One region of the Streptomyces sp. NPDC001868 genome, then DNA from elsewhere that is predicted to be linked to it. Evidence: riboswitches for the same ligand, from Rfam matches in the RefSeq annotation. Region 1 holds a riboswitch; each other region holds the start of a gene.
What was found. Region 1 has a riboswitch for cyclic di-AMP ahead of ABT147_RS16790 (transglycosylase family protein). Riboswitches for the same ligand answer to the same signal wherever they lie in the genome.

Region 1 (7,225 bases):
CGACGTCGAGCGCGAGGGCGATCTGCTCGCCCGGGGTGTAACCGGCTTCCTTGATGGCCTCGAGGATGAGGTCGAGGGCGGCGCGGTTGGACTCCAGGTTCGGGGCGAAGCCGCCCTCGTCGCCGAGGCCGGTGGACAGGCCCTTGGTCTTCAGCACCTTCTTGAGGGTGTGGTAGACCTCGGCGCCCCAGCGCAGGGCCTCGGAGAAGGACTCCGCGCCGATCGGGGCGATCATGAACTCCTGGATGTCCACGTTGGAGTCGGCGTGCGAGCCGCCGTTCAGGATGTTCATCATCGGAACGGGCAGCAGGTGCGCGTTCGGGCCGCCCAGGTAGCGGAAGAGCGGCAGGTCGCTGGCCTCGGAGGCGGCGTGGGCGACGGCGAGGGAGACGCCGAGGATGGCGTTGGCGCCCAGCGAGCCCTTGTTGTCGGTGGCGTCCAGGTCGAACATCGCCTGGTCGATCAGGCGCTGCTCGGTGGCGTCGTAGCCGACGAGCTCCGGGCCGATCTGCTCGATGACCGCGAGGACGGCCTTCTCCACACCCTTGCCGAGGTAGCGGTTGGGGTCGCCGTCACGGAGCTCGATGGCCTCGAAGGCACCCGTGGAGGCGCCGGACGGAACGGCGGCACGACCGGTGCTGCCGTCGTCGAGGCCGACCTCGACCTCGACGGTGGGGTTGCCTCGCGAGTCGAGGATTTCCCGGGCTACGACGACGTCGATGGACGGCACGAGCATCTCCTTCATGGGATGTGACGCTGGTTGTGCGGGGCCGCTTGGGCCTTGCGACTAGAGCCTAACCGCCCCCGGGCTGTCGGCAGCCGACCGACCGTCCCGTGGACAGACAGACCGTACCCATTGTTTCAGGCCGGAACAAAGGGGGGTGGGCAAGAAAGTGAACAGAAGGAGCGTGCGCGGAGCGGGTGAACAGAGGGGGAGAGGCCCGGGAAACGGGCAAAGAAAAGCCCCGCCCCGGTGCGTACGGGGGAATGCGCACCGAGGCGGGGAGCCCGTGGGGACGGGGGGACGGCCCTCACGAGGTCTTCACTATGGAGGACACGGATGTGAGCGGGCTGTGGTTCAGCCGGGGAGCGGCCCGATTTCTCGGCCCTGCCGAACCCGCCCCGCCTGCCCGGTCGCCTGCCCGGCCGTGGGGGCGGCCGTGGGGGATGGCAGGCGGCCGGTGGCCGTCGTGATCGCCGTGGGTCAGCTCAGGTGGAGCTGCTGGCCCGGGTAGATGAAGTCGGCGTCGTCGATGATGTCCTTGTTCAGCTCGAAGAGCTTCTCCCAGCCACCCTTGACGTTCTTCTTCTCGGCGATGGCACTGAGGGTGTCGCCGCTGACGACCTTGTACTCGCCGTCGCCCTTCTTGACCTTCTTGCCGGTCGGGGTCTCGACGGTGGCACGCTCGGAGGAGCGGGAGGCGCGGGTGTCCTCGGTGCTCTTCTTGGCGCTCTTCTGCGTGTTCTGCTGGGTGCTCTCCTGCGCGGAGCCGGAGTTCGTGTTGCCGCTGGAGGCGGCGGCGCCGTCGTAGGAGGCGCTGGACAGGCCGGTGCCGCAGACCGGCCAGGCGCCCTTGCCCTGGCCCGCGAGGACCTTCTCGGCGACCGCGATCTGCTGGGCCTTGCTCGCCTGGTTGGCGGTGGAGGCGTACTGCGTACCGCCGTAGGCGGCCCAGGTGGAGGCGGAGAACTGCAGACCGCCGTAGTAGCCGTTGCCGGTGTTGATGGTCCAGTCGCCGCCGGACTCGCACTGGGCGACGGCGTCCCACTCGGAGGCGGTGGCGGCGGAGGCGCTGCCGGCGACCATCAGCGGAGCGGCCACGGCGGCGGCGCCGGTGACACCGGCGACGGCGATGGCACGAACGGCCTTGGACGGACGACGGTGCTTGCCCTTGCTGGAAAACAGCATGGAGTGATCCCCTCACCGACGCCTGCGAGGTGAGCTGTCGGGTTCGGGCCGGTTGAGTTGCCCGGCCGCGCCCGCTCGCCTTTCGGCTCACGTCGCGCGGCTTCACCCCAAGCCGATTCCGGCGGTGCTGCCCCGAAGGGCCTCAACTGCCGGACCCGGCACTTACCTTGGGTCCCCCGCTCCTGCCTACGGCGCTTGACGCGACGACTGTTCCTTGCGGTCGCTGGCAGGATTCGGCGTGCCGACCGCATGGGCCCACCAGTGGCGAGCGGTCACGACCGTAAACAGGTGATTGCCCGAATTTCAAAGCCGATCACGGGGTCTGTGATTCATCTCCCATGTAGATCAAAACGGGCATTCGGGGTCGAACCGGGACCCGAACTGTCGCTACTTTTCGCCCGTTTCGGCACCGACTTCGAGGGTCTGACCGGGAAGGATAAGGTCCGGGTCAGTTCCGACCGTGGTCTCGTTCTCGGCGTACAGCCCCCGCCACCCGCCGTCCAGCCCGAGCGAGTTCACGATGCCCGTCAGACTGTCGCCCACACGGACGGTGTAGGCGCCTTCGGCGGCCTCGCGCGCCGCGTCGCCGCCACGGGAGGCGTGACGGCCGGAGGGCGTGGAGTCGGCCCGGGAGGTGCCGGCCGCGTCCTCGCCGGCGCCGGCGCCCGTGCCCGCGCTCTCGTCGGCACTGGTGCCGCGATGGCGGCCGGTGCCGCCTTCACCGCCGTCGACAGTCGAAGAGCTGTCGTTCTGTGCCGACTTGTCCGAGTTGGTGCTGCCGGAGTCCGTGGAGTCGTCCGAGTCGGTGCCGGGCTTGGTCTTGGTGGAGCCTTCGAAGGTGCCGGGGGGTGATGCGGATGATTCGGACGATTCGGATGAACCAGCCGAATCCTGCGAGTCCTTCGAATCGGTCGATTCGCCGGAGCCGGTGCCGTCGGCCGACTTGTCCGGGTCGGTCGCATCGGTCGAACCGGATGAACTAGACGAACCGGATGAACCGGATGCGTCAGATGAACTGCCCGACTTCGTCGAGTCGTCCACCACGCCCGTGTCCACGTCGGCGGAACCAGAGTCGCCGCCCAGGTTGTGGAGCAGCCCACAGGTGGCCCAGACGCCGACGCCCTGGTCGGCGAGCACCTTCTCGGCGACCGCTATCTGCTGCGAACGGCTGGCCTGGTCGGCGCTCGTGGCGTAGTCGAGGCCGCCGTACTTCTCCCAGTTCGCCTGGGTCAACTGGAGGCCGCCGTAGCGTCCGTTCCCGGTGTCCGCGCTCCAGGAGGCGCCGCTCTCGCACTCCGCCACCTGGTCCCAGGTGGTTCCGCTGGCCGCGCTCGCGCCGGTGGCGCCGAGGAGTGGAATCGCGATGGCCGATCCGGTCACTCCGGCCGCGACGAGGAGAGCCGGAGCCTGACGGGGGCGACGGTGACGACCGTTCCCGGAGAGCATGCGGTTGCCTTTCACACGACAGCGGTGGCCTGTGCGACGGGTGTGGTGGCCCTTCGCACTGACGTGTGAACGTAGCCGCAGACGATCGTTTATAACAAGTCGATGCAGCGCAGATCACGTCACCATCTCGGCCGTGAACCATCAGGCTGCCGCATGACAGTTCACACCGCGTCGCGCTCCCGACTGCCCTCTACGACAGGACGGTCACAGGTCGCATCTCCCGCTGTCGGCTACACCGGTGACGGGACGGGCATGGTGACGAATGCCCACGCCGAGCGTGCGCGGTTGCGCACGTTGACCCCGGCGACGACATCGGCAGGCCCAGCGAGGCCGCACCGACGACAACGGAAGTGATCCCGGTCGGACCGGTTGGCCCGCTCGGTGTGGCCGCAGCGCGGACAACGCTGCGATGTGTAGGCCGCATCCACCTCCAGGAATGGCACCCCAGCCCTGCGGGCCTTATATGCGAGATGCTGCCCGAGCTGGTGGAAAGGCCAGGAGGAGATCCTGTCCCGCTGGTCGCCGCGAGGCCGTACCCGCTCACGAATGCCGCCGAGTGCTTCGACAGCGATGCCGCGACCGGTGCTCCCCCACGCTCGGCTTCGCTCGCGCGGGAGGGGCCCCCATGGCGACGGACACGATCTCCTTACTGATCCGATGGTTCACGTGGGTGGTATGGCGCTTCTCCTTCTGCCTGCGGCAAGCCAGGCGCCGCCGGGCCGAGCGGGTGTTCTTCTGCTGCAACTCAGCGCGCTTGCAAGCCTGCCAACGTCGATAGCGAGTCAGGCCGCGCCCTTGATGGTTGGCGCCGTCGGAGGTGGTGGCCAGGTTCACGATGCCCCGATCCACTCCGATCCAGTCGACCGGTTCGTAAACGTCCGGCTCGGAAATCTCGCAGGTAGCGATGAGGAACCACTTGCCACCCCGCTGGACCAGGTCGCTCTCACCCTTGCGATACGCCATGAGCATCTTGAGCTGGTCGGGCGAGCAGGCGAAACGGATGCCCTTCATGCGCCCATTCACCGTCCAGATGGACACCGTGCGTGCGTCGCACTGCCAGGACAGGCAGCGGTCGTCGAACGGCTGCGCCGCCTCCGGCCGGAAGACGATCGGGGCGCCGATCGCCTTGCGGTACCGCTTCGAGGCGGACGGCCCCAAATTGCCAGCCCTCAGATTGGCTTTCAGAGTCGCGTAGGCGTCGACCACCTTCTTCACCACCCGCACCACCGGCTGTGCGGACAACCCGAAGGTCGCCTTCAGATCCGCATACACGTCCTTCTGTAGACCGTTACGGTCCGTCAAGTCCTTGGCGAAGGCGATGGCAGAGGCATAGGTGGCAGCCCGGTTGCAGGCGCTCAGGGTCACGTCCAGCGCCGACGCCTGCTCGGCGTCGGCAGCAGCTTCACCTGCACCACCAGCTTCATGACATCGGACCGTAGTGCGACAGCCGCACATACGGCCGCCACTCGACTCACGATCACCATGACGGGCGAACCTCAGGACAATCGTTCGTTTTCCCTGCTTCTTCTGGCCAGCCCTCCTGATCCCGAATCAGGTGAACTCCACTGGCAATGTGCGCAGTCCGCGCATGATGAGCCCGCCGCGCCACCTCAGGTCGGTCGGATCCACCGCGAGTCGGAGATCCGGCAGGCGGGTGAGAAGGGTGGCCAACGCCGTCTGCCCCTCCAGACGGGCGAGGGGCGCACCGAGGCAGTAGTGGATGCCGTGGCCGTAGCCGAGGTGCTGGTTGTCACGGCGGGAGAGGTCGAGGCGGTCGGGGTCGTCGAAGCGGGCCGGGTCGCGGTCGGCCGCCGCGAGGACGACGAGGACGGGGTCGCCGGGGGCGATGTCCTGCCCGCCGAGGGTGAGGGGCTGGGTCGCGAAGCGCCAGGTGGCGAGTTCGACGGGGCCGTCGTAGCGGAGCAGTTCCTCGACGCCGGTTTCGAGCAGCGCGGTCTCCTGGGCGGCGAGGGAGACCTGGAGGCGGGCTCGCTGGTCGGGATGGGTGAGGAGGGCGTACGTGCCGTTCCCGATGAGGTTGACGGTCGTCTCGAACCCGGCGAACAGCAGGATGAACGCCATCGCCGCGGCCTCGTTCTCGGTGAGGTGCTCACCGTGGTCGGAGGCCCGGATGAGTGCGGAGATGAGGTCCTCGCCGGGGGCGGGGTGGTCGGTGAGGCCTTCCCGCTTGCGGTGGATGAGCTCGGCGAGATAGCCGCGCATCTTCTTCACCGACCGGGCGACCCCACCCCTCGGCCCGCCGCCGTGGCGGATCATCATCCCCGCCCAGTCCCGGAAGTCGTCCTGGTCCTCCCGGGGGACGCCGAGCAGGTCGCAGATGGCGTAGATGGGGAGGGGGAAGGCGAACTCGTGGATGAGGTCGGCCTCGCCCTTGTCCACGAACCGGTCGATGAGCTGATCGGTCAGCTCCTGGACCCGGGGGGCGAACTCGGCGACCCGGCGGGGTGTGAACGCCTTCGAGACGAGACGGCGCAGACGCGTGTGATCCGGCGGATCGATGTTCAGCAGATGCGTCATCAACTCGGCCTTGCGCTCACCGGGGATACCCGTCTTCCCCTTGGCGTGCGCGGGCTCGTCGTGATGCGCCGGGTTCTTGGAGAGACGCCCGTCGGCGAGCGCCTGCTTCGCGTCCCCGTACCTGGTGACCAGCCAGGCCTCCACCCCACTGGGAAGACGTGTCCTGTGGACGGGGGCATGGTCGCGAAGCCAGGCGTACGCCGGGTAGGGGTCGGTGGCGAACTCCCAGGTGAAGAGCTCGGGCGCGCCGGTGCCCAGGGGGGCGGCGGCGGGGGTTGCGGGGCTGGACGCGGGAGTGGATGCGGGCTGGTTGGTCACTCACCGACGGTATCCGGCGTTTCGGGGGGCCTCTCCCTGTGTCGGGGGCCTCCCTCAGTGTCCCTCTGGGCTCTCCCCTCGCCGACCTCTATCCCGGCGAAGCCACGACCCGGCCGGTGAAGCAACCCGCATCAGCAACTGCCTGCGGGGCCTGCTCACCCAGGTCCACCCGTCGCTGGAGCGGGTCCTGGGCCCGCGCGGCCCACACCCGGCCGTGCTCGTCGAGGACATCCTCACCGCACTGGACGAACAAACCGTCGTCGTCCCAGGCACCCATAGGGCACCCCCTGCCTCTCCCTACTCCTGCTCCCCTCCCCTCCGTCCCCACCTACTCGGCGCTGTCCTCCTCCGGGTCCTCGTCCGTCTGCTCCTGCTTCACGGTGTCCACTCCTTCCGCGGCCCGGATCGCGTCCCGGTAGGCGCGGGCCGCCGCTCGTAGGGCCGTCTCCGGGTCGATGCCCTCGGAGTCGGCTTGGGCGGCGAGGGTGAGGAGTTCGTAGCCGATGTGGCCGGTGGGGGGTATCGGGACGTCGAGGCCGGCGGTGCGTACGCGGGAGGAGAGTTTGGCGGCGAGGGCTAGGCCGGGCTGGCCCAGGGGGATGCCGTCCGTCACTGAGTCGCGCTGCTTCTCTATGGCTTTGGTGCGGAGCCAGTGCGCCTTGACGTCCTCCGGGGTCGTGGCCGTGGCGTCGCCGAAGACATGGGGGTGGCGGTGGATGAGCTTGGTGATGAGGCCGGCGGCCACGTCGTCGATGGAGAAGGGGGTGTCGGGGTCGTCCTCGGCGATGCGGGCGTGGAAGACGACCTGGAGGAGGACGTCGCCCAGTTCCTCGCGGAGTTCGTCGCGGTCGCCCTCCTCGATGGCCTCGACGAGTTCGTACGCCTCCTCGATGCCGTACTTGGCGAGGCCCTGGTGGGTCTGCCGGGAGGACCAGGGGCATTCGGCGCGGATCCGGTCCATGACCTGGACGAGGTCGAGGAGGCGGGCGCCGGGGAGGTCGTACGAGGCGGGCA
Region 2 (7,225 bases), on a different contig from region 1:
ACCCCGAGCACACGGTTTGATGGCGACCGGCGATCACCGGGGATTCACCTGGCCGCCCGCACGTCTGTCAGGTGACCAAATGGCTGTTGGGCGCCTTCGCCCGCCCCTCGAACTCCCCCAGCACCACGACCTCGGCCCCCTCCGCCGCCAGCATCGCGTTGCCGGCGGCGGCGTCCTCGACGAACGTGTCCGGCTCGCGCCAGGCCGTGACGACGCGGCGGATGCCCGCGTCGAGAAGGAGCCGGGCGCAGGGCGCGGGGCGGGAGGCGCGGCGGGCGCAGGGTTCCAGGCTGCTGTAGACCGTGGCGGAGGCGAGGCGCGGATCGGTGGGGTCGATCTTGGCGAGGGCGGCCTCCTCGGCGTGGGCCACGGGGTCGCCGCCCTCGCGGGAGTGGCCGCGGGCCAGTTCCGTACCGTCCTCGGCGACCACGACAGCACCGACGCTGAACGCGGTCCGGGAGGGCGGGCACTCGGCGGCCAGGTCGCAGGCCAGCGCCAGCCAGTGCCGGTCGGCGGGGGAGACGGCCGGGCCGGTGCCGGGGACGGTCGGGGCGTACCGGATGAGGACGACGTCGCCGACCGGCCGGGTCTCCAGCAGCCGCAGCCGGCTCTTCGGCCCGCCGGGATACGCGCCCGTCCCGAACAGCCGGGGCGCGTCCGCCTCGCCCACGAACAGCGGCGCGACGGCCAGTTGCACCTCGTCCGCGAGCCCCTGCTGGAGCAGCTGGGTGTGTACGCGTCCGCCGCCCTCCACCATGAGGCGGCGGACGCCGCGTACGTCGCCGAGGTGGTCGAGGACGGCCGCCCACTCCAGGTCGGGGCCGACGGACACGACGTCCACACCGTCGGGTCCGGCCGGCAGGCCCAGCCCGCGCAGCCGCTCCGCGCCCTTCTCGGTCGTGTAGACGACCTTCTCGCCGCCCGTGTGCCAGAACCGGGCCGCCGGGTCGAGATCGCCGGACGCGCTGACGGTGACCTTCAGCGGGTACTCCGGGAGTCCGGCGGCGACGCGGGCCGCGCGGCGTTCGGGGGAGTTGACCAGCAGGCGGGGGTTGTCGGTGCGCAGGGTGCCGGCGCCGATCAGGATGGCGTCGCTGGCCGCGCGCACCTCGTCGACCCGGTCGAAGTCGGCCGGGCCGGACAGCAGCAGCCGCTCGGGCCCGGTGTCGTCCAGGAAGCCGTCGAGGGAGACGGCGGCGGACAACAGGACGTAGGGCTGGGGCATGTACGCGCTCCCTGTGGGTTGGTTCAAGTTTTAAACAATAACTACACTGTACGTATGACGACCCGCTGGCTCACCCCCGAGGAACAGCGTGCCTGGCGTGCCTACGTGGCCGCGAGCTCGCTCCTGGAGGACGCGCTCGACCGGCAGCTGCAGCAGGAGGCCGGTCTGCCGCACCTCTACTACTCCGTGCTGGCCGCCCTCTCCGAGGCGCCGGACCGGCGGATGCGGATGACCGACCTCGCCGAGCACCAGAAGATCACCCGCAGCCGGCTGACGTACGCGGTGACCCGGCTGGAGAAGGACGGCGTGGTGCGGCGCGAGGACTGCCAGTGGGACAAGCGGGGCAGCGTCGCCGTGCTCACCGACGAGGGCATGGCCCTGCTGGAACGCACGGCGCCGGGCCATGTCGAGACGGTCCGCAAGGCCGTCTTCGACCACCTCAGCCCCGAACAGATCGGCCAGTTCGAGGAGATCTGCGCGGCCATCGCGGGGGCGATCCAGGGCGGGGACCCGCAGGCGGCCGCCGGCTCCGACGACCTGCCCTGGCGCCGCCGCGCGTGCCCGTCGGGTCAGTCGAGCCAGTCGAGCCAGTCCGGTCAGCCCGGTCAGCCCGGTCAGCCCGGTCAGCCCGGTCAGGACGGTCAGGACGGTCAGTAGGTCCACCGCGAAGTTCTCCTGTGTCGCGTCTTCCCGTGTTGCGGGAATGTGAGATCGACCCAATCCGGTTGCTTGAAATTTGAAGCACGGGTTAGAGTCGCTGCGAGCGCTGTGCTTCAAAACTGAAGCACAGCGACACCCGCGCCAGGACCGGAGAACCCGCATGCCCGACTTTCCCGCTGCCACCCCGCGTGCCCGCGTCCGGGTGCCGCTGCGTTTCCAGGACGGTTACGGCGTCGACGCCGAACTGGTCACCTTCCACGGCCTCGTCGACGACCAGGAGCACCTGGCGATCGTCCTCGGCGACCCGGCGCCCGGCACGGCCCCGCTGGTCCGGCTGCACTCCGAGTGCCTGACCGGCGACGTCTTCGGCTCGGCCCGCTGCGACTGCGGTCCGCAGCTGCGCGAGGCGGTGGAGCGGATCGCCGACCGCGGTGGTGTCCTGCTCTACCTCCGCCAGGAAGGCCGGGGCATCGGCCTCTACAACAAGCTCGACGCGTACGCCCTCCAGGACCAGGGTCTCGACACCTACGAGGCGAACGCGGCGCTCGGCCTGCCGGAGGACGCCCGCGACTACACGGCGGCGGCCCAGATGCTCGGCGCCCTCGGCATCGACGAGCTGGACCTGCTCTCCAACAACCCCGACAAGGCGCGGCAGCTCCGCGACCTCGGGGTCGGCGTCCGCGACCGCGTCCCCACGGGCGTCTTCACCACCGCCCACAACGTGCGCTACCTCCGCGCGAAGGTCCTCCAGACCCAGCACACGCTTCCCCTGCCGGAGCTGACCGGGCTGACGGGACTGACGGCGGGCTGAGCCCCGGACGGAACGGCGGTGGGCGTCGGCCGGTGTTGGATGTCGGCCGGTGGTGGGCATCGGCTAGCCCACTCGGCTCCGCCGACTCGCCCGCGCCCCGTCCCCCGGAAACCCTGTATCCGTGGGGCAGCCAGAGGGTGCGAGGGAGCCGGTCGGCCGGCGGTTCTCGTATGCCCGGACGCTCGTCCGCGTGCTCCCCGTCCTGCTGATCGCCATCGGCCTCTTCTACGACCACTTCACCCCGCGCGAGTTCACGGCCGTCCCCTTCTTCACCGCCGCGCCCCTCGTGGCGGCCCCACTCTTCTCGCTGCACGGCACGGTGATCACCGGCGTCGCGTCGGTCGCCGGCATCACCGCCGTACGCCTCCACTACGACGACGCGGGCCATGTGGACGCGATCACCGAGATCGCCACGGTGGCCACCGTCGCCGTACTGGCCGTACTGATCAACCGCCTCGTCCGCCGCAGCGACGCCCGGCTCGCCACCGCCCGGGAGATCGCCGAGGCGGCGCAGCGGGCCGTACTGCCGGTGCCGCAGGAGCGGATCGGCGGGCTGGAGATCGCGGCGCGGTACGAGGCGGCGCAGGCCGGGGCGTCGATCGGGGGCGATCTGTACGCGGTGCAGGACTCGCCCCACGGTGTCCGGCTGATCGTGGGCGATGTGCGGGGCAAGGGGCTGGGGGCGGTGTCGGCGGTGGCGGTGCTGATCGGCGCGTTCCGGGAGGCGGCCGAGCAGGAGTCGACGCTCGAAGCGGTCGCCCAGCGGCTGGAACGGGCGCTGGCCCGCGAGAGCACCCGGCGGGAGGCCGCGCGCCGGGACACGGCGGTGGAGTACGAGGGGTTCGTGACGGCCGTACTGGCGGAGTTCCCGCACGGTGCCGGCCGCGCCCGGATCGTCAACCGGGGCCACCCGTCCCCCCTGCTGCTGTACGCCGACGGCACCCTGTGCACCCTGGACGCCCCGCAGCCGGCGCTCCCGCTGGGTATGGAGGACCTGGCCACCTGGCCCGACCGCGCGGAGGAGACCGGTTTCCCGCCGGGCGCCATGCTGCTCTTCTACACCGACGGCCTCTCCGAGGCGCGGGACGCGCGCGGTGTCTTCTACGACCCGGCCGAGCGCCTGTCCGGCCGGGTCTTCTCCGCCCCGCGCGCCCTGTTGACGACCCTCGCGGAAGAGGTGCGCCGGCACACGGGTGACCGCACGACGGACGACATGGCGCTGCTGGCGGTCCGCCGCCCCTGACGCACACGTCTCTCTCACATCGTGCGCGTCTCGCACCACCGAATGTCACCGACTGTGTCTGTTCGACCGTTCTCCGTATAACAACTGACGTAACGTCAGAACTTCTGTTACTCCTGAGTCAAGGTCAACTCGCCCGTTTTCCACCCCGCATGACCCGTAAAGTCCGGCGCGAAAGCCGGAACGATCATTCAGAACAGCTTGGAATGGAGCACTCGCGTCTATTAACGTTCGATAACGCAGCGCGGTCGTCCCAGCCGTCACAAGAGACGGCTCCGTGCTCACGCGTCGAATCCCGCAAGGGAACCGGGGAACCATCACTCTGGGGTGAATCGCACGGAAACCGCCGTGGCAGTACGCACGACCGGTTTACGCGCGTAGGAGACCTTCCTGCTCCGAACCCGTCAGCTAACCCGGTAGACGAAAAGGAAGGAAGGAGTACGCCCACGTGGCGTCGAACCGGTCCGCGACCGAAGCCCCGTTCGTACCGAGCCAGCGCGACGGCGAGAGCCAGACGTTCGGCTACGGCAGCTACAACAGCGACAACGAGGGCCCCTGGCAGGAGTGGAATCCCAGCGAGGAGACCATTCGCCCCGTTCGCGGCCGGCACCGCGTCGCCAAGCCGCGCGGTGGACTCGCCCGTGGCGGACTGGCCCGCAGCTCCACCGTTCTCGGCGTCGGTGTCATAGCCGCCGTCGGCGGCGCCGGCATGGCCAGCGCGCAGTCCGGCAAGGCCCCGGTCTCCATATCGATGCCCGACATGCCGAATGTCGGCTCGGTCTTCGAGGACGACGCCGAGGAGCCGGAGCCCGAGGCCTCCACCTCCCCGCTCAGCAACGCCGGCCTGACCGCCACCGACTCCGAGCAGGGCGCGGCCGACGCCGGCGAGGCGCTGCGCGCCCGCATCATGGCGCAGGCCGAGTCCCAGCAGGACGCGTTCGACAAGGCCGCCGCCGAGGCCGCCCAGACCGCCGCCGCGGACAAGGCCGCCGAGCAGGCCGCCAAGGAGAAGAAGGAAGCCGAGGCCAAGGAGGCCGCCGCCAAGCAGAAGGCGGCCGAGGAAGCCGAGCGGAAGGAAGAGGCCGAGCGCCTCGCCTCCCTCGCCAAGCAGTTCACGCTTCCCACCTCCTCGTACACCCTCACCTCCACCTTCGGCCAGGCCGGCCCCTACTGGTCCTCCGGCTACCACACCGGCCTCGACTTCGCCGCCCCCACGGGCACGCTCATCAAGGCCGTCCACAGTGGCACCATCACGCAGGCCGGCTACGAGGGTTCGTACGGCTACAAGACCGTCCTCACCCTCGATGACGGCACCGAGATCTGGTACGCCCACCAGTCCTCCATCGGCGTCAGCGTCGGCCAGAAGGTCGCCACCGGCGACGTCATCGGCCGCGTCGGCGCCACCGGCAACGTCACCGGCGCCCACCTCCACATGGAGGTCCACCCCGGCGGCTCCTCCAGCGGCATCGACCCGGCGGCATGGCTGCGCAGCAAGGGCCTGACCCCGTAAGGCAGATCAGCACCAACGACGCCGCGTAGGTCCGCGAGGACGACGCGGCGTCCGTCATGCCCGACGCCCCCTCCTCTGCCCTCCCCCTCTGCAGTCCCCTCCCCGCCCCGCCTCCCCTTCCATGCTTCACGTGCCGTTCACGCGGGGGCGGAATGCGGGCGTCCGTCCCCCTGGTTGACGTTGGACATGACTTCTCTTCGCAAGCTGGGCACATCCGAGATCGAGGTCTTCCCGCTCTCGCTCGGCGGCAATGTCTTCGGCTGGACGGCGGACGAGGCACAGTCCTTCGCCGTCCTCGACGCCTACGCGGCGGCCGGCGGCAACTTCGTCGACACGGCCGACTCCTACTCGGCGTGGGTCGAGGGCAACCAGGGCGGTGAGTCCGAGCGGATCATCGGCAAGTGGGCCAAGTCCCGCGGCAACCGCGCCGACGTGGTGATCGCGACCAAGGTGAGCCAGCACCCCGAGTACCCGGGCCTGACGGCGGCCAACATCAAGGCGGCGGCCGACGCCTCCCTCGCCCGCCTCGACACGGACTACATCGATCTCTACTACACCCACTTCGACCAGCCCGACGTCCCCGTCGAGGAGATCATCACCGCCCTGGACGACCTGGTGAAGGCCGGCAAGGTCCGCGCGATAGCCGCGTCCAACATCACCCCCGAGCGCCTGAAGGCCTCCCTGGACTTCTCGGCCGCCGAGGGCCTGGCCCGCTACGTCGCCCTCCAGCCCCACTACAACCTGGTCTCCCGGGACACCTACGAGGGCGCCCTCCAGACCCTCGCCGCCGACCACGGCCTCTCCGCCGTCCCCTACTTCGCCCTCGCCAAGGGCTTCCTCACGGGCAAGTACCGCCCCGGCACGACGGTCGACAGCCCCCGGGCGGCCGGCGCCGGCGCGTACCTGGAAACCCCGGCCGGCACGCGGGTCCTCACGGCCCTCGACGAGATCGCCGAGTCCCGCGGCGCCGCCCACGCAACCGTCGCCCTCGCCTGGCTCGCCGCCCAGCCGACAGTGGCCGCCCCCATCGCCTCAGCCCGCACCCTCGACCAACTCCCCGCCCTCCTCGCCGTCGCCGACCTCACCCTCACCCCCGAGGAACTCGACAAACTGACAACAGCATCGGCGTAGTCCCCGCCCACAGCGGCCGACAGAAACAGCCCACGCCCCTCGCACCCCCCAGCGACACGGCTGCCCGCAGCGAAACGGGGCGTGGAGGCCGTAGCCGGACCGCCGACTGCGCGACGACCGCACGCCGTACGGCGGGTGGGCTGGGGTCGACGGGGGGCAGGGGCGCCGGGCATGCATGACCGCACCGCACCGCACCCCGTACGTCGGGTCGGCCGCGTACGGCGAGAAGGGGGTGTGCCGGGGGGTGTCCGCCCGCAGCGGTTGGCGCGTCAACTCGTCAAACTTCCCAGCCCACCGATTCCGCGCCGTTCCGAGGACGGACACCCCCCGGCGCGCCCCCGACCCACCCACCGCCCCTGGGCGAACCACCCACAGGCGACAGGCGACCCACTCACCGGACCGCCAGAACGACCCACCGGCAGCGGGCGAACCACTCACCGGCAGCGGGCGAACTCGCCCGCCCCTACGACCGATACGGGTTGTACGCGGAATACGGCGGCGTCACCCCGTACCCCGCCGGTTGCGGGAACCCCGGCCCGTACCCGCCATAACCGCCCTGCCCGTGCCCATACCCGTGCCCAGCCCACCCCGCAGGCCCGACCTCCAGCCCCGCATACCCCAAGGCCGGCCGAGCCACATCCCGCCGCC
Region 3 (7,225 bases), on a different contig from region 1:
CAGCTGCTTCCGTACGCTCGCGACGTCCGCCGACTGGCGGCTGCCGACGCGCTCGGCGAGGGCGGCGCCGTCCAGGTACTGGTCCGGGTCGGCGGAGAGGGCGAGCTGCCAGGAGGGGTCCATGCCCCCGTCCCGGTACTGCGCCGCCGCCAGTGAACCGAGTTCGTCCCGGGCCGAGTTGAGGCGCTCGGTGCGGCGGGCGGCCTGGTCGCGCAGCTCTTCGAGGTTCTCCTGCGCCTTGTCGGCCTTCTCCTTCGCCCCGTTGTACTTCTCGGTGGCGACCTCAGCCTCTTGGTACAGCTTGTCCACTTTCGCCTTGACCTGGTCAGGCGTGAGCTGTGGATCGGCGTGTCCGGTGCCGTCGAAACCGGTCGCGGTCGCCGCGCCCGCGAGGGCGAACGTCGCGGCCGTGCGGACCGTATGGCCGCCGAGCGAGCGCTGTCTGGGCTTGCGGTGCGCTGCCACGTGGAGTCCACGTCCTCTCCGTACGACCGCCGTCCGAAGTACGAACATCGTCTGTCCGTACGGACCGCCTGGGGGAAGCGGTGACGCGTCCGGCGGCGGCCCGCACAGGGGGAGCGGGACGCCGCCGGACTTTCTCGGCGGTGGTGTCCGACTGCCGCCCCTGGTCCGGGCGGCGGTGGGGAGCCGGGCACCTGAGGGAGGACGCTAAACCTGGCTGTGAGGGCACGGTAACGCGTTGTACGGAAGTGGCGTGCACCGACCGCGAGGTGACCGTATGTGACCGTGATCCCGTCCTGGCGCCGTCGACTTCACGCTGCGCGATGACCGATGCGGCGATTTCGGACCGGGCGGGGGTGTGGCGGTGCTATGCGGCGCATATATGCAAGATCGTCAGGGTGTCGGGGACGCCCGGGACGCCCGGAACGCCCGGAGCGTGCCGCCCTCGGCGCCTCCGGGTACCCGCCCGGTGGCCGGTGGATCACAGGCCTCTCATTAGGCTCCGCGCATGGACGTACTCATCCACATCCTCGTCGGCCTCCACATCATCGGCATCGCCTCCCTCCTGGGCGGCTTCCTCACCCAGATGAAGGCCATGGGCCAGGGCACCGCCCGATTCGTCCCCGCCATGCTGCACGGCGCCCTCACGATGCTCGTCACCGGCGTGCTTCTCGTCGGCCTCAACCAGGCCGACGACCAGCCCGTCAACAACATCAAGATCGGCGTCAAACTCGCCCTGCTGATCGTGATCCTGGGGCTGGTCTACGTGAAACGGGACGAAGAGACGGTGGAGAAGCCGCTGTTCGGCCTGGTGGGCGCGCTGACCATCGCGAACGTCTTCATCGCGGTGCTCTGGACCTGAGGGCTCGCGCGTCTGTGCGAAGAACGCTGCCGCTACGCCGGCCGCACCACGCTGTGGATCGACGACTCCCCGTCGTAGAAGACCGACTCCTCGCGGACGTACGTTCCCGGCTTCGGGGCGTGGATCATCATGCCGTTGCCGATGTAGAGGCCGACGTGGCCGATGTTGTCGTAGAAGAAGATGAGATCGCCGGGCCTGGCGTTGGCGAGGGGGACGGTCGTGCCGGTCTTGACCTGGTCGTAGGTGGTGCGGGGCAGGTCGACGCCGGCGGCCTTCCAGGCGGCCTGGGTGAGGCCGGAGCAGTCGTAGGAGCCGGGGCCGGTGGCGCCCCAGACGTACGGCTTGCCGATCTGCGCGCGGGCGAAGGCGAGGGCCTTGGCGGCCTTCGAGGCGTAGGTGGCGTCCTCGGCCGGGGCGGCGGTCTCGGTGGTGCCGGTGGACGTCTCCGCGCCGGTGGAGGGCTCCTCCTGGGTCCCCTGGGCCCCTTGGGTGCTCGGGGCGCCCTGGGTCTCCTGCGCCTCCTGGGCCGTCGTCCGCGCCGCCGTCTGCTGCCGCGCGAGTTCCTCGGCCTTGCGGTCGGCCTCCTCCCGCTCGCGCTGTTCGATCGCGGCGAGCCGGGCCTGCTCCTCGGCGGTGAGGGTGGAGAGCAGTTCGCGGGCCTGGGCGAGCTTCGCCTGGACCTTGGCCTTGCTGGTCTTGAGGGCGTTCTGTGACTCGGTGAGCTGTTCGAGGCTGTCGCTCGCCTCCTGGCGCTGCTTCGTCGCCTCGGCCTGATCGGTGACGTACGCGTCGACGGCGTCCTTCTGGCGCTCCGTCAACCGGTCCATCAACTGGTTCTGGTCGAAGTAGTCCTGCGGGTTGTCCGCCAGGAGCAGCGAGGCCTGATCGGGGGCGGCCGCGCCGGTGCGGTACTGGGCCGCGGCGAACGAACCCAGCTCCTCCCGCGCCTCGTTGAGCTTCTCCGTGCGCTTGGCGACGGAGTCGAGGAGGGTGTCGACCTGCTTCTTCTGCTTGGTCGTCCTCTCCTTGGCCGCGTTGTAGTTCTCGGTCGCCGAACCGGCCTGGCGGTAGAGGGCGTCGACCTTCTTCTCGACTTCCTCCAGGCTCGGCTTGTCGTCGGCCGAGGGTGCGGCCGCGGCCGTTTGGGAGAGCAGGGCCACGGAGGTGAGGGCGGCCGTGGCGAGAGCGGGGGTGCGTATGCCCACGCGTGTTCCGGCAGGACGCGGCTTGCGGTGCGGCGCCATGGTTCGGCGTCTCCTTCCGTTGTCCGCCTACCGAGTTAGCTGTCGGGTTCGGGCGCAAGCTTCGGAAGGTTTGCCCTACGACCCTTGCCGCGTGCGGCGGTCGGGTCGATTCACCCCAGAGGATCGGTGGGTCCCCGGCTCCGGCTGCCACGGGAGGCGTGCCGGACTCGGCGGAGGGTCGTGCGGCCCGGCGACGTTCGCCGGTTGGGTCGTACGGCCCAGAAGAAAAAGCTAGCCAACTCGTGTGGCCCGTGTGAAGGTTGATGTTCGATATGCCCGATACGTTTTCGTGACCTTAGCCTCTTCGGCACGACAGGCGGTACGCTCGATCGCTCACCGTCGCAACGCGGTCGCGGTGTGTGGCGGATGCGGACTTCCCGGGGCGGCCTCTCGCTGTCAGTGGGGGCGCCTAGACTCGGAGAGCGATGAGCAGCCTCTTTGACGACAGCTTCCTGGCGGACCTCCAGGCCCCCCGCGGCCACGCGGAGGAGCCCCCGCCGCCGCCCGAGGACGATCACGTACCGGAGCCGCTTCCGGACGATCTGTTCGGCGGGAAGTTCGACGCGCCCCCGGACCGCGACGCGTACTACCGCGACGGCGCCCCCCGCCCGGCCCTGGACGCGGCGGCCCTCCTCGACGGGCTCAACGAGAACCAGCGCGCGGCCGTGGTCCACGCCGGCTCGCCCCTGCTCATCGTGGCCGGCGCCGGCTCCGGCAAGACCCGGGTGCTCACCCATCGCATCGCACACCTGCTCGGCGAGCGGCATGTCCACCCGGGCCAGATCCTCGCGATCACCTTCACCAACAAGGCCGCCGGCGAGATGAAGGAGCGCGTCGAGCAGCTCGTCGGCCCGCGCGCCCACGCGATGTGGGTCATGACCTTCCACAGCTCGTGCGTCCGGATCCTGCGGCGCGAGTCGAAGAGGCTCGGCTTCACATCCTCCTTCTCGATCTACGACGCCGCCGACAGCAAGCGCCTGATGGCGCTCGTCTGCCGTGATCTGGACCTCGATCCGAAGCGCTTCCCGCCCAAGTCCTTCAGCGCCAAGATCTCGAACCTGAAGAACGAGCTGATCGACGAGGAGGACTTCGCCGCCCAGGCCTCCGACGGCTTCGAGAAGACGCTCGCCCAGGCCTACGCGATGTACCAGTCCCGCCTCCGCGAGGCGAACGCGCTCGACTTCGACGACCTGATCATGACGACGGTCAATCTGCTGCGCGCCTTCCCGGACGTCGCCGAGCACTACCGCCGCCGCTTCCGCCATGTCCTCGTCGACGAGTACCAGGACACCAACCACGCACAGTACGCCCTGGTCAGAGAGCTGGTCGGCACCTCCGAGCACCCCGTGGACGTACCGCCCAACGAGGGGGACGTACCGCCCGCCGAGCTGTGCGTCGTGGGTGACGCCGACCAGTCGATCTACGCCTTCCGCGGCGCGACCATCCGCAACATCCTCCAGTTCGAGGAGGACTACCCGGACGCGACGACGATCCTGCTGGAGCAGAACTACCGCTCCACCCAGACCATCCTGAGCGCCGCCAACGCGGTCATCGAGCGCAACGAGTCCCGCCGCCCCAAGAACCTGTGGACCAACGCGGGCGCGGGCGCGCAGATCACCGGCTATGTCGCCGACACCGAGCACGACGAGGCCCAGTTCGTCGCCGACGAGATAGACCGACTGACGGACGCGGGCGACGCGAAGGCGGGAGACGTCGCCGTCTTCTACCGTACGAACGCCCAGTCCCGTGTCTTCGAAGAGGTGTTCATCCGCGTCGGCCTGCCCTACAAGGTCGTCGGCGGTGTCCGCTTCTACGAGCGCAAGGAGGTCCGGGACGTCCTCGCGTATCTGCGTGTCCTCGCCAACCCGGAGGACTCCGTCCCGCTGCGCCGCATCCTCAACGTCCCCAAGCGCGGCATCGGCGACCGCGCCGAGGCGATGATCGACGCCCTCTCGCAGCGCGAGAAGATCAGCTTCTCGCAGGCCCTGAAGCGCGTCGACGAGGCGTACGGCATGGCGGCCCGGTCGACGAACGCCGTCAAGCGGTTCAACACGCTGCTGGAGGACCTGCGGACCGTCGTCGAGTCCGGTGCCGGACCGGCGACCATCCTGGAGGCCGTCCTCGAACGCACCGGCTATCTCGCCGAGTTGCAGGCCTCCACCGACCCGCAGGACGAGACCCGCATCGAGAACCTCCAGGAACTCGCCGCCGTCGCCCTGGAGTTCGAGCAGGAGTCCGGGGCCGCGGCAGGCGAAGGGGAGGGCGAGGGCGAGGCTGCCGCGACACCCGTCGGCCTCTCCGCCTTCCTGGAGCGGGTCGCGCTGGTCGCCGACTCCGACCAGATCCCGGACGACGAGGAGGACGGCTCGGGCGTCATCACGCTCATGACCCTCCACACCGCCAAGGGCCTGGAGTTCCCGGTCGTCTTCCTCACCGGTATGGAGGACGGCGTCTTCCCGCACATGCGCGCCCTCGGCCAGACCAAGGAACTGGAGGAGGAGCGCCGCCTCGCGTACGTCGGCATCACCCGCGCGCGGGAACGGCTCTACCTCACCCGGTCCGCGCTCCGCAGCGCCTGGGGCCAGCCCTCGTACAACCCGCCGTCCCGGTTCCTGGAGGAGATCCCGGCCACCCATCTGGAGTGGAAGCGCACGGGTGCCTCCGCGCCGGTGTCCTCGGGCCCGGCCGGCGGGATCGCGTCCTCGTTGTCCTCGTCCCGTTCCCGCTCCTCGGCCTCCGGCGCGTCCGGCTTCGCGACCCGCCGGAGCAACGAGAAGCCGGTGGTCTCGCTCGCCGTGGGCGACCGCGTCACCCATGACCAGTTCGGCCTCGGCACGGTCGTCGGCGTCGGCGGCTCGGGTGCCAACGCGGAGGCGACGATCGACTTCGGCGACACCAAGCCGAAGCGGCTGCTGCTGCGGTACGCGCCGGTGGAGAAGCTGTAGCGAGCCGGCTCCCGTCTCGTCACCGACATGACTCGGGCCCCTGCTCGGCAGGGGCCCGGTCCTCGTCCTTGTTCTTGTCCTGTCCGGATGCGCCCGTATGCGCGCGTCCGTGACGGAGGCCGCTACGGCGTCCGTTACGTCGGGTCCAGCCCGTGGCTGCGCAGCCACGGCAGCGGGTCGATGGCGGAGCCGCCCGCCGGGTGGACCTCGAAGTGCAGGTGCGGGCCGGTGGAGTTGCCCGAGTTGCCGGAGTAGGCGATGGTGTCGCCGGCCTTGACGGTCGTACCGGAGGCGACCTTGTACGTGGAGAGGTGGCAGTACCAGGTCTCGGTGCCGTCCTTGGCGGTCACGATGACCATGTTGCCGTAGGCGCTGTTCCACTGGGTGCGCACGGTGCCGTCGGTCGCGGCCATCACCGGGGTGCCGTACGAGACCGGGAAGTCGATACCGGTGTGCAGGCTCATCCAGTTGACGCCGGACTGGCCGTAGTAGGCGCTGAGTCCGTGCCTGGCGACCGGCAGGGCGAACTTGGGCCGCAGTCGCTCCTTGCGTGCCGCCTCGGCCGCCGCCTTCTTCTGCTGCAGCTCCTGCTGGGCCTTGAGGTCGATACGCTCCTGCGTCCGGCTCGCGCGGTCGGCGAAGTCGTCGGCCTCGGCGGAGAGACTCTCCAGCTGGGTGTCGAGCTGGTTGTTGGCGGTGGACGGCTTCACGGCGGTGGCGTCCGACTTGACGGTCGCCGTCGTCTCCGTGTCGTCCGACGTGGCACCGACCGAGGCCGCCGCGATGCCGGCGACTCCCATGACACAGGCCGACGGAACGGCCACGGTCAGCAGGGCGGAACGTTTGGCCGGAGCCTTCCGGCGCGATCGCGAGGCCGCGCGGGTGGCCGCCCGGCCGGGGCTCGTGCTGTGGGTGGCCGCCGGGGCGGCCTCCTCCTCGCCGTCGAGGAGCGCGGCGCGGTCCGCGCCGTCGGTCTCGAACTCGCCGTCCGCGGGGAGGTGTTCGTCCTGGTCGTACGGGGCGATGTGCTCGAAGGTGGCCGTCGCCTGCTGGTGGAAGTCCGCGGCCTCGGCCGACAGGTCCACCACCACGGTCTGCGGGTGCTCGTGCGCGTCGTACGACTCGGGGGCGGAGCCACTGTGTTCGTCGGCGACGGGAGTGCCGTCGCTGTTCCACTGCGTGGCGTCGAACGCGCCCGTGTCGAAGTGCTGGGTGCCGACCCACTGCTGGGTCTGGTCGGCCTGCCCCGACTGGCCGGACTCGTCGGACTGTTCGGCCGACAGCCAGCCGCTCGCGTCCCACTGTCCGCTGGCATCGGGGCCCGAGGACTGCGTCGGGACCTGGGAGAGGTGCTCGTAACCGGCCGACCAGGACGTCGAGTCGTAGGCGCCCGTGTCGTACGCGGCCTGGTGCTGCGCGGCGTACGGGTCGTAGTTCAGCGTCTGGTGGCTGCCCGTCGACCACTGCGAGGCGTCGTACGAACCGGTGCCGGGGTCATTGCCGGGCAGGTCGCCGAAGAGGGGGTCGACCGCGAAGGTGCCGGTCGCCTGGGCACCGGTGCCGGGGTCGAAACCAGTGGCGGGATAGTCGCCGTACGTGGTGAAGTCGCCGTAGCCGGCTTCCTGGTGGCCGTACGACGCGTAGTGCGCCGGGTCGGCTTCGGAAGCCGGAGCCGGGGGTGTTGCGGTCCCCGACGGGTGACGATCGTTCAC
Region 4 (7,225 bases), on a different contig from region 1:
CGCGTCGTCGGGCGGCGGGGTCTTCGTGCTGCGGCGGGCCATCGCTGCCGGCTCCTCTTTTTCTGGTCGCTCACCTACGGGGCGCTCACGTCTCCGGCTCACTCTCACCGACACGTGAACGGGGTCTGACGCGGACCATTGTGGACTGCCGTACTGACAACCCGGACACGACCCGGCTTTCACCGTCCCGCCGGGCCCTGCGTGCCGCCGCGTCAACAGCGTGCGCCGACTTTAACCAGTCACCGGCGGCCGCAACCCCGGTCTCGCTCTCGGCGTACGACGCCCGGGAACTTCTCCAGGGGTCCGCGCGCTTGCATACAGTGGCAGGACCGGCAGGAAAACAGCGGTTTCCGCGACGATTCCACGGACGGATCCCGCGCACACGGATCCCGCGAACTCAGCACAGCGATCGAAGGGACGTACATGCCCATGGGTCACACGGCCACAGCCGAGGCCGGCTCCGAAGGCCTGACAGTGAAGGAGCACCGCCTCGCCAACGGCCTGCGCGTGGTGCTCTCCGAGGACCACCTGACCCCGGTCGCCGCGGTGTGCCTCTGGTACGACGTCGGTTCGCGCCACGAGGTCGAGGGCCGTACGGGCCTCGCGCACCTCTTCGAGCACCTGATGTTCCAGGGCTCGGGCCAGGTGAAGGACAACGGCCACTTCGAGCTGATCCAGGGCGCGGGCGGTTCGCTGAACGGCACCACCAGCTGGGAGCGCACCAACTACTTCGAGACCATGCCCACCCACCAGCTGGAGCTGGCGCTGTGGCTGGAGGCCGACCGCATGGGCAGCCTGCTGCTCGCGCTCGACCAGAAGAACCTGGACAACCAGCGGGCCGTCGTCAAGAACGAGCGCCGCCAGCGGTACGACAACGTGCCGTACGGCACCGCCTTCGAGAAGATCTTCCGCCTGGCCTACCCGGAGGGCCACCCCTACCGGCACACGCCGATCGGCTCGATGGACGACCTGGAGGCGGCGAGCCTGGAGGACGCCCAGCAGTTCTTCCGGACGTACTACGCGCCCAACAACGCCGTCCTGTCGATCGTCGGCGACATCGACCCGGAGCAGACCCTCGCGTGGGTGGAGAAGTACTTCGGCTCCATCCCCGCGTACGACGGCAAGCCCGAGCCCCGCGACGGCTCGCTGCCCGACATCATGGGCGAGCAGCTGCGCGAGGTGATCGAGGAGAACGTGCCCGCCCGCGCGCTGATGGCCTCCTACCGGCTGCCGGAGGACGGCACGCGCGCGTGCGACGCGGCCGACCTGGCGCTCACGATCCTCGGCGGCGGCGAGTCGTCCCGCCTGTACAACCGGCTCGTACGCCGTGACCGTACGGCTGTGACGGCGGGGTTCGGCCTGCTGCGGCTGGCCGGCGCGCCCTCCATGGCGTGGCTGGACGTGAAGACCTCCGGTGACGTCGAGGTGCCCGTCATCGAGGCCGCCGTCGACGAGGAGCTCGCCCGCTTCGCCGCGGAGGGCCCCACGGCCGAGGAGATGGAGCGCGCCCAGGCCCAGTTGGAGCGCGAGTGGCTTGACCGGCTCGGCACGGTCGCGGGCCGCGCCGACGAACTGTGCCGGTACGCGGTCCTGTTCGGCGACCCGAAGCTCGCCCTCACCGCCGTCGACCGCGTCCTGGAGGTGACGGCCGACGAGGTCCAGGAGATCGCCAAGGCGCGCCTGAGGCCCGACAACCGCGCGGTGCTCGTCTACGAGCCCGTCGACGGCGAAGAGGGCACCGAAGACGAAGCCGCCGAGGCGGAGGCCGCCGAAGGCACGGACGAGAACGAGGAGTCGGCGAAGTGACCGAGCTCGCGACCATGGACTTCCACCCGCAGCCCCAGGCCGGCGAGGCCAGGCCCTGGGCGTTCCCGGCGCCCGAGCGCGGCACCCTGGACAACGGCCTGACCGTGCTGCGCTGCCACCGCCCCGGCCAGCAGGTCGTCGCGGTCGAGGTCATCCTCGACGCGCCCCTGGACGCCGAGCCGGCCGGCCTCGACGGCGTCGCCACCATCATGACCAGGGCGTTCTCCGAGGGCACCGACAAGCACACGGCCGAGGAGTTCGCCGCCGAGCTGGAGCGCTGCGGCGCCACCCTCGACTCGCACGCCGACCACCCCGGCGTGCGTCTGTCCCTCGAAGTGCCCGTGTCGCGGCTGGAGAAGGCGCTCGGTCTGCTGGCCGACGCCCTGCGGGCACCGGCGTTCGAGGACAGCGAGATCGAGCGGCTGGTCGCCAACCGGCTCGACGAGATCCCGCACGAGACCGCCAACCCGGGCCGCCGGGCCGCCAAGGAGCTCTACAAGCGGCTGTTCCCGGCCACGTCCCGGATGTCGCGGCCCCGCCAGGGCACCGAGGAGACCGTCGAGGGCATCGACTCCGCGGCCGTACGCGCCTTCTACGAGCGGCACGTACGCCCCGCGACGGCCACCGCCGTGGTCGTCGGCGACCTCACCGGAGTCGACCTCGACGCCCTGCTCGGCGACACCCTGGGCGCCTGGACGGGCTCCCCGGCCAAGCCGAGCGTCGTGCCGGCGGTCACCGCCGACGACGCCGGGCGCGTGATCATCGTGGACCGCCCCGGTTCCGTCCAGACCCAGTTGCTCATCGGCCGTGTGGGCGCCGACCGGCACGACCGTGTGTGGCCGGCGCAGGTGCTCGGCACCTACTGCCTCGGCGGCACCCTCACCTCCCGTCTGGACCGTGTCCTGCGCGAGGAGAAGGGCTACACCTACGGGGTGCGCGCGTTCGGGCAGGTGCTGCGCTCCGCCCCCGACGGCTCGGGCGCGGCGATGCTCGCCATCAGCGGCTCCGTCGACACCCCGAACACCGGGCCGGCGCTGGACGACCTGTGGACGGTGCTGCGGACCCTCGCGGCCGAGGGACTGACCGACGCCGAGCGCGATGTCGCCGTGCAGAACCTCGTCGGGGTCGCCCCCCTCAAGTTCGAGACGGCCGCGGCCGTGGCGGGCACGCTGGCCGACCAGGTCGAGCAGCACCTGCCGGACGACTACCAGTCGACGCTGTACCGCCAACTCGCCGCCACCGGCACGGTGGAGGCCACCGCGGCCGCCGTGAGCGCCTTCCCGGTGGACCGGCTGGTGACCGTCCTCGTCGGGGACGCCGCGCAGATCGAGGAGCCGGTCAGGGCCCTCGGAATCGGTGAAGTCACCGTCGTACCGGCCGAGTAGAAGCCGAGGAGAGGCCGAGGGGAAGCCGAGGAGGAACCGGACAGAAGGACACGCGTCCGTGGGGCCCTGGTGACTGAAGAGTCACCAGGGCCCGCGTTTGTCCGTATTGATGGCGGAGGTTGTGTGTCTGACCTGTGGCGTACTTAACAAATCCTGTGATCCGTTTGTTATTTCGAAGACGGCCCGCTTAGCGTCGGTCCGGCTGTTCGTCAGAAGTTCGCCGCAGCCGCGGCACCGGACAGTCATCGCCGAGTCCCCGCATGGCGCGAGCCAGGGGAGCCGGGGACCCACCGAAGTCCCTGGGGTGAATCGGGTGCCCTTCGCGGAGCGACGCGAAACGGGGGGCGGCCGTAGGAGACCTTCCTGCTCCGAACCCGTCAGCTAACCCGGTAGGCGAGAGGGAAGGAAAGGACCAGCCACTTCATGGCGTTCACCCGCGCCCCCGGGAAGCACCGCCGTCCCGGCCGTGTGCAGCGCACGACCACGAGGAACGTGGGCGTCGCCGCTCTCACCACCACCGGTGTCATCGGCACCCTGGCCGCTCCCGCGCTCGCCGCGGAGGAGCCCGCCGTCGAGCAGACCGGCCTGAACCAGATCATCGTCCTCGGCGACACGGTCGCCGACCAGGTGGACGCCCAGGCCGTCGCCCAGCAGCAGGCCGCCGAGGTCGCCGCCGTCAAGAAGAAGGCGCAGGAGGAGGCCCGCAAGGCCGCCGCCGAGAAGGCCGAGCAGGAACGTGCCGTCGCCAAGGAGCGCGAGGAGATCAAGGCCCGCGCCGCCCGCGCCGCCGAGCGCGAGCGCCTGAACACCTACGTCTCCCCGATCAGCGGCTCGTACATCTCCACCGGCTACAAGGCCGGCGGCGCCGTCTGGTCCTCCGGCAGCCACACCGGCGTCGACTTCCACGCCGCGTCCGGCACGACCGTCCTGGCGGTCGGCGCCGGCACCGTCGTCGAGGCGGGCTGGGGCGGTGCGTACGGCAACAACATCGTCATCAAGATGAACGACGGCACGTACACGCAGTACGGCCACCTGTCGTCCATCGGCGTCTCCGTCGGCCAGACCGTCACCCCCGGCCAGCAGATCGGCCTCTCCGGGGCGACCGGCAACGTCACCGGCGCGCATCTGCACTTCGAGGCCCGGACGACGGCCGAGTACGGCTCGGACATGGACCCCGTCGCGTACCTGCGCTCGCACGGCGTGAACGTCTGACGGACCCACCGCTTCGCAGGAGGCCCCGGCTCACCGAGCCGGGGCTTTCCGCGTTGTGCGTACCTGTTGTGACGTAGCTCCTGTCCAAAAAATATCCCTGGATTCCGGTCCGCCATCGGAAATTCCGGCTCGCTGCAATAGAGTCACTGGAACACACGTCAATCATCGACGTTTCACGGGGATTAAGGCGGAGGTCGGTCATGCGTATTCCGGCGCATTCGGTATGCACGGCGATCCGTGATGACATCGTCGCGGGTGTCTACGAGCGCGGCAGCCGTCTCACCGAGGAACTGCTCGCCCGCCGGTACGGCGTCAGCCGGGTCCCCGTGCGCGAGGCGCTGCGCACCCTGGAGGCCGAGGGCTTCGTGGTGACCCGACGGCACGCGGGCGCGTGCGTCGCCGAGCCGACCGAGCAGGAGGCCGCCGACCTGCTGGAGATGCGCATGCTGCTGGAGCCGCTGGGCGCCGCCCGTGCCGCCCAGCGCCGTACGGAGGCGCACCTCAAGGTGTTGCGGGGCCTGGTCAGACTGGGCCAGGAGCGGGCCAGGAGGGGCACCAGCGAGGATCTGCGCTCCCTGGGCGGCTGGTTCCACGAGACGCTCGCACAGGCGTCCGGCAGCCCCGCCCTGACCTCGACACTCGCCCAGCTGCGGCACAAGATCGCCTGGATGTACGCGGTCGAGGCACCGGCGAACCCCGTGGAGTCCTGGGCGGAGCACGGCGGCATCGTGGACGCCGTCGCGCGCGGCGACAGCGACCGGGCCCGGACCATCACCTCCCTGCACACCGAGCGCGCCACCGCCGCGCACCGGCTCCGATTTCCGGGCGGGGCCGGCGGGGCGGAACGCCCGGAGCGTGTGAGGACTTCGCAACACCCCGTAAACATGCCGAGCCTGCGGCATTAACACGGGAGCCGTATACAAAGAGGGAAGAATTCCGAAGGGCATTCTTTCTGCTGCCCGCAGAACGGAATGGAACGGAATCAGGACGAAAATGCGAAGGGCCCGCCCGATAAATCGGACGAGCCCTTCGGTGTGTGTGCGGGTGGTGCGTGCGGGTGGCCTTTCCGGCCTTTCCGCTTCGGTTGCCCGGTCGGTCAGACCGTCTCGGGGAGTTCTTCGAGGCCCTCGGCCACGAGCTTCGCCAGACGGTCGAGCGCGACGTCCGCGCCCTCGGCGTCGGAGGCGAGCACGATCTCCTCGCCGCCCTGGGCGCCGAGGCCCAGGACCGCCAGCATGGAGGCCGCGTTGACGGGGTTCCCGTCGGCCTTGGCGATCGTCACGGGGATACCGGAGGCCGTGGTGGCCCGGACGAAGATGGATGCGGGGCGGGCGTGGAGGCCCTCGGCCCAGCCGACGTTGACGCGGCGCTCAGCCATGTGATGCTGCCCTTCAGGTGTCTCGGGTACTGCGGAGAGGTCTAGACCGGTTGTCTAGACCAGTTTCCCATATGTGGCGACGTACCGGAACGGGCCCACGGCCTGGCCACGAACCGGCTGTCGCACTTCTGTTGTGCTTCTGTTGTGCCGCCCCAGACTGCCCCGCGCCGCATGCGTACGCGAGCCGTACTCTGGGGCCCATGCAGACCTCGTCGGACCGGCATGAGTACCCCGCCCACTGGGAGGCCGACGTGGTGCTGCGCGACGGCGGCACCGCACGCGTCAGGCCCATCACCGTCGATGACGCCGAGCGTCTCGTCAGCTTCTACGAGCAGGTCTCGGACGAGTCGAAGTACTACCGCTTCTTCGCGCCCTACCCTCGCCTGTCCGCCAAGGACGTCCACCGCTTCACGCACCACGACTTCGTGGACCGGGTGGGGCTCGCCGCCACGGTGGGCGGCGAGTTCATCGCCACCGTACGCTACGACCGCATCGGCGCCGACGGGACGGCCGCGTCCGCCCCCGCCGACGAGGCCGAGGTCGCCTTCCTCGTGCAGGACGCCCACCAGGGCCGGGGCGTCGCCTCCGCCCTGCTGGAACACATCGCCGCCGTCGCCCGTGAACGCGACATCAGACGCTTCGCCGCCGAGGTGCTCCCCGCCAACAGCAAGATGATCAAGGTGTTCACCGACGCCGGGTACCAGCAGAAGCGCAGCTTCGAGGACGGCGTCGTCCGCCTGGAGTTCGATCTGGAGCCCACCGACCGCTCCCTCGCCGTGCAGCGCGCGCGGGAGCAGCGGGCCGAGGCCAGATCCGTCCAGCGGCTGCTCGCCCCCGGCTCGGTCGCCGTCATCGGCGCCGGGCGCACACCGGGCGGAGTGGGCCGCAGTGTCCTCGCCAATCTCCGGGAAGCGGGCTTCACCGGGCGGCTGTACGCGGTGAACAAGGCCCTCGGGGAGGACGAGAAGGAACTCGACGGGGTGCCCGCGCACCGTTCCGTCACCGACATCGAGGGGCCCGTCGACCTCGCGGTCGTCGCCGTCCCCGCCGCCCATGTCCCCGAGGTCGTCGCCCAGTGCGGTGAACACGGCGTGCAGGGGCTCGTGGTCGTCTCCGCCGGATACGCCGAGAGCGGCCCCGAGGGGCGCGAGCGCCAGCGCGAACTGGTGCGCCAGGCGCGCACGTACGGCATGCGCATCATCGGTCCGAACGCCTTCGGGATCATCAACACCGCCCCCGACGTCCGGCTCAACGCCTCGCTCGCCCCCGAGACCCCGCGCTCCGGGCGCATCGGCCTCTTCGCCCAGTCCGGCGCCATCGGGATCGCGCTGCTGTCCCGGCTGCACCGGCGCGGGGGAGGGGTCACCGGTGACACGGGCGTCTCCACCTTCGTGTCGTCCGGCAACCGCGCGGACGTGTCCGGGAACGACGTCCTCCAGTACTG

Region 2: another riboswitch for cyclic di-AMP. It lies ahead of ABT147_RS34385 (M23 family metallopeptidase); the one in region 1 lies ahead of ABT147_RS16790 (transglycosylase family protein).
Region 3: another riboswitch for cyclic di-AMP. It lies ahead of ABT147_RS05715 (C40 family peptidase); the one in region 1 lies ahead of ABT147_RS16790 (transglycosylase family protein).
Region 4: another riboswitch for cyclic di-AMP. It lies ahead of ABT147_RS03115 (M23 family metallopeptidase); the one in region 1 lies ahead of ABT147_RS16790 (transglycosylase family protein).

What each region holds. Positions count from the first base shown of each region.
Region 1 is NZ_JBEOYO010000012.1:91,491-98,715, forward strand. It holds gene eno (phosphopyruvate hydratase) at 1-730, opposite strand, end outside; gene ABT147_RS16790 (transglycosylase family protein) at 1,205-1,909, opposite strand; cyclic di-AMP (ydaO/yuaA leader) riboswitch at 1,914-2,113, opposite strand; gene ABT147_RS16795 (LysM peptidoglycan-binding domain-containing protein) at 2,297-3,355, opposite strand; gene ABT147_RS16800 (zinc ribbon domain-containing protein) at 3,586-4,014, opposite strand; gene ABT147_RS16805 (RNA-guided endonuclease TnpB family protein) at 3,896-4,720, opposite strand; gene ABT147_RS16810 (cytochrome P450 family protein) at 4,907-6,211, opposite strand; partial or broken gene ABT147_RS16815 (IS110 family transposase) at 6,318-6,485, shown strand; gene ABT147_RS16820 (nucleoside triphosphate pyrophosphohydrolase) at 6,540-7,225, opposite strand, start outside.
Region 2 is NZ_JBEOYO010000041.1:48,880-56,104, forward strand. It holds gene ABT147_RS34365 (dihydrofolate reductase family protein) at 68-1,225, opposite strand; gene ABT147_RS34370 (MarR family winged helix-turn-helix transcriptional regulator) at 1,280-1,882, shown strand; gene ABT147_RS34375 (GTP cyclohydrolase II) at 2,046-2,696, shown strand; gene ABT147_RS34380 (PP2C family protein-serine/threonine phosphatase) at 2,818-3,939, shown strand; cyclic di-AMP (ydaO/yuaA leader) riboswitch at 4,213-4,374, shown strand; gene ABT147_RS34385 (M23 family metallopeptidase) at 4,385-5,446, shown strand; gene ABT147_RS34390 (aldo/keto reductase) at 5,633-6,577, shown strand; gene ABT147_RS34395 (PrsW family intramembrane metalloprotease) at 7,041-7,225, opposite strand, start outside.
Region 3 is NZ_JBEOYO010000003.1:213,411-220,635, reverse strand. It holds gene ABT147_RS05725 (C40 family peptidase) at 1-465, opposite strand, end outside; gene ABT147_RS05720 (hypothetical protein) at 971-1,324, shown strand; gene ABT147_RS05715 (C40 family peptidase) at 1,357-2,568, opposite strand; cyclic di-AMP (ydaO/yuaA leader) riboswitch at 2,578-2,751, opposite strand; gene pcrA (DNA helicase PcrA) at 2,994-5,513, shown strand; gene ABT147_RS05705 (M23 family metallopeptidase) at 5,648-7,225, opposite strand.
Region 4 is NZ_JBEOYO010000002.1:143,065-150,289, forward strand. It holds gene ABT147_RS03100 (DNA gyrase/topoisomerase IV subunit A) at 1-42, opposite strand, end outside; gene ABT147_RS03105 (M16 family metallopeptidase) at 430-1,806, shown strand; gene ABT147_RS03110 (M16 family metallopeptidase) at 1,803-3,191, shown strand; cyclic di-AMP (ydaO/yuaA leader) riboswitch at 3,428-3,602, shown strand; gene ABT147_RS03115 (M23 family metallopeptidase) at 3,615-4,403, shown strand; gene ABT147_RS03120 (GntR family transcriptional regulator) at 4,604-5,308, shown strand; gene ABT147_RS03125 (HPr family phosphocarrier protein) at 5,500-5,781, opposite strand; gene ABT147_RS03130 (bifunctional acetate--CoA ligase family protein/GNAT family N-acetyltransferase) at 5,982-7,225, shown strand, end outside.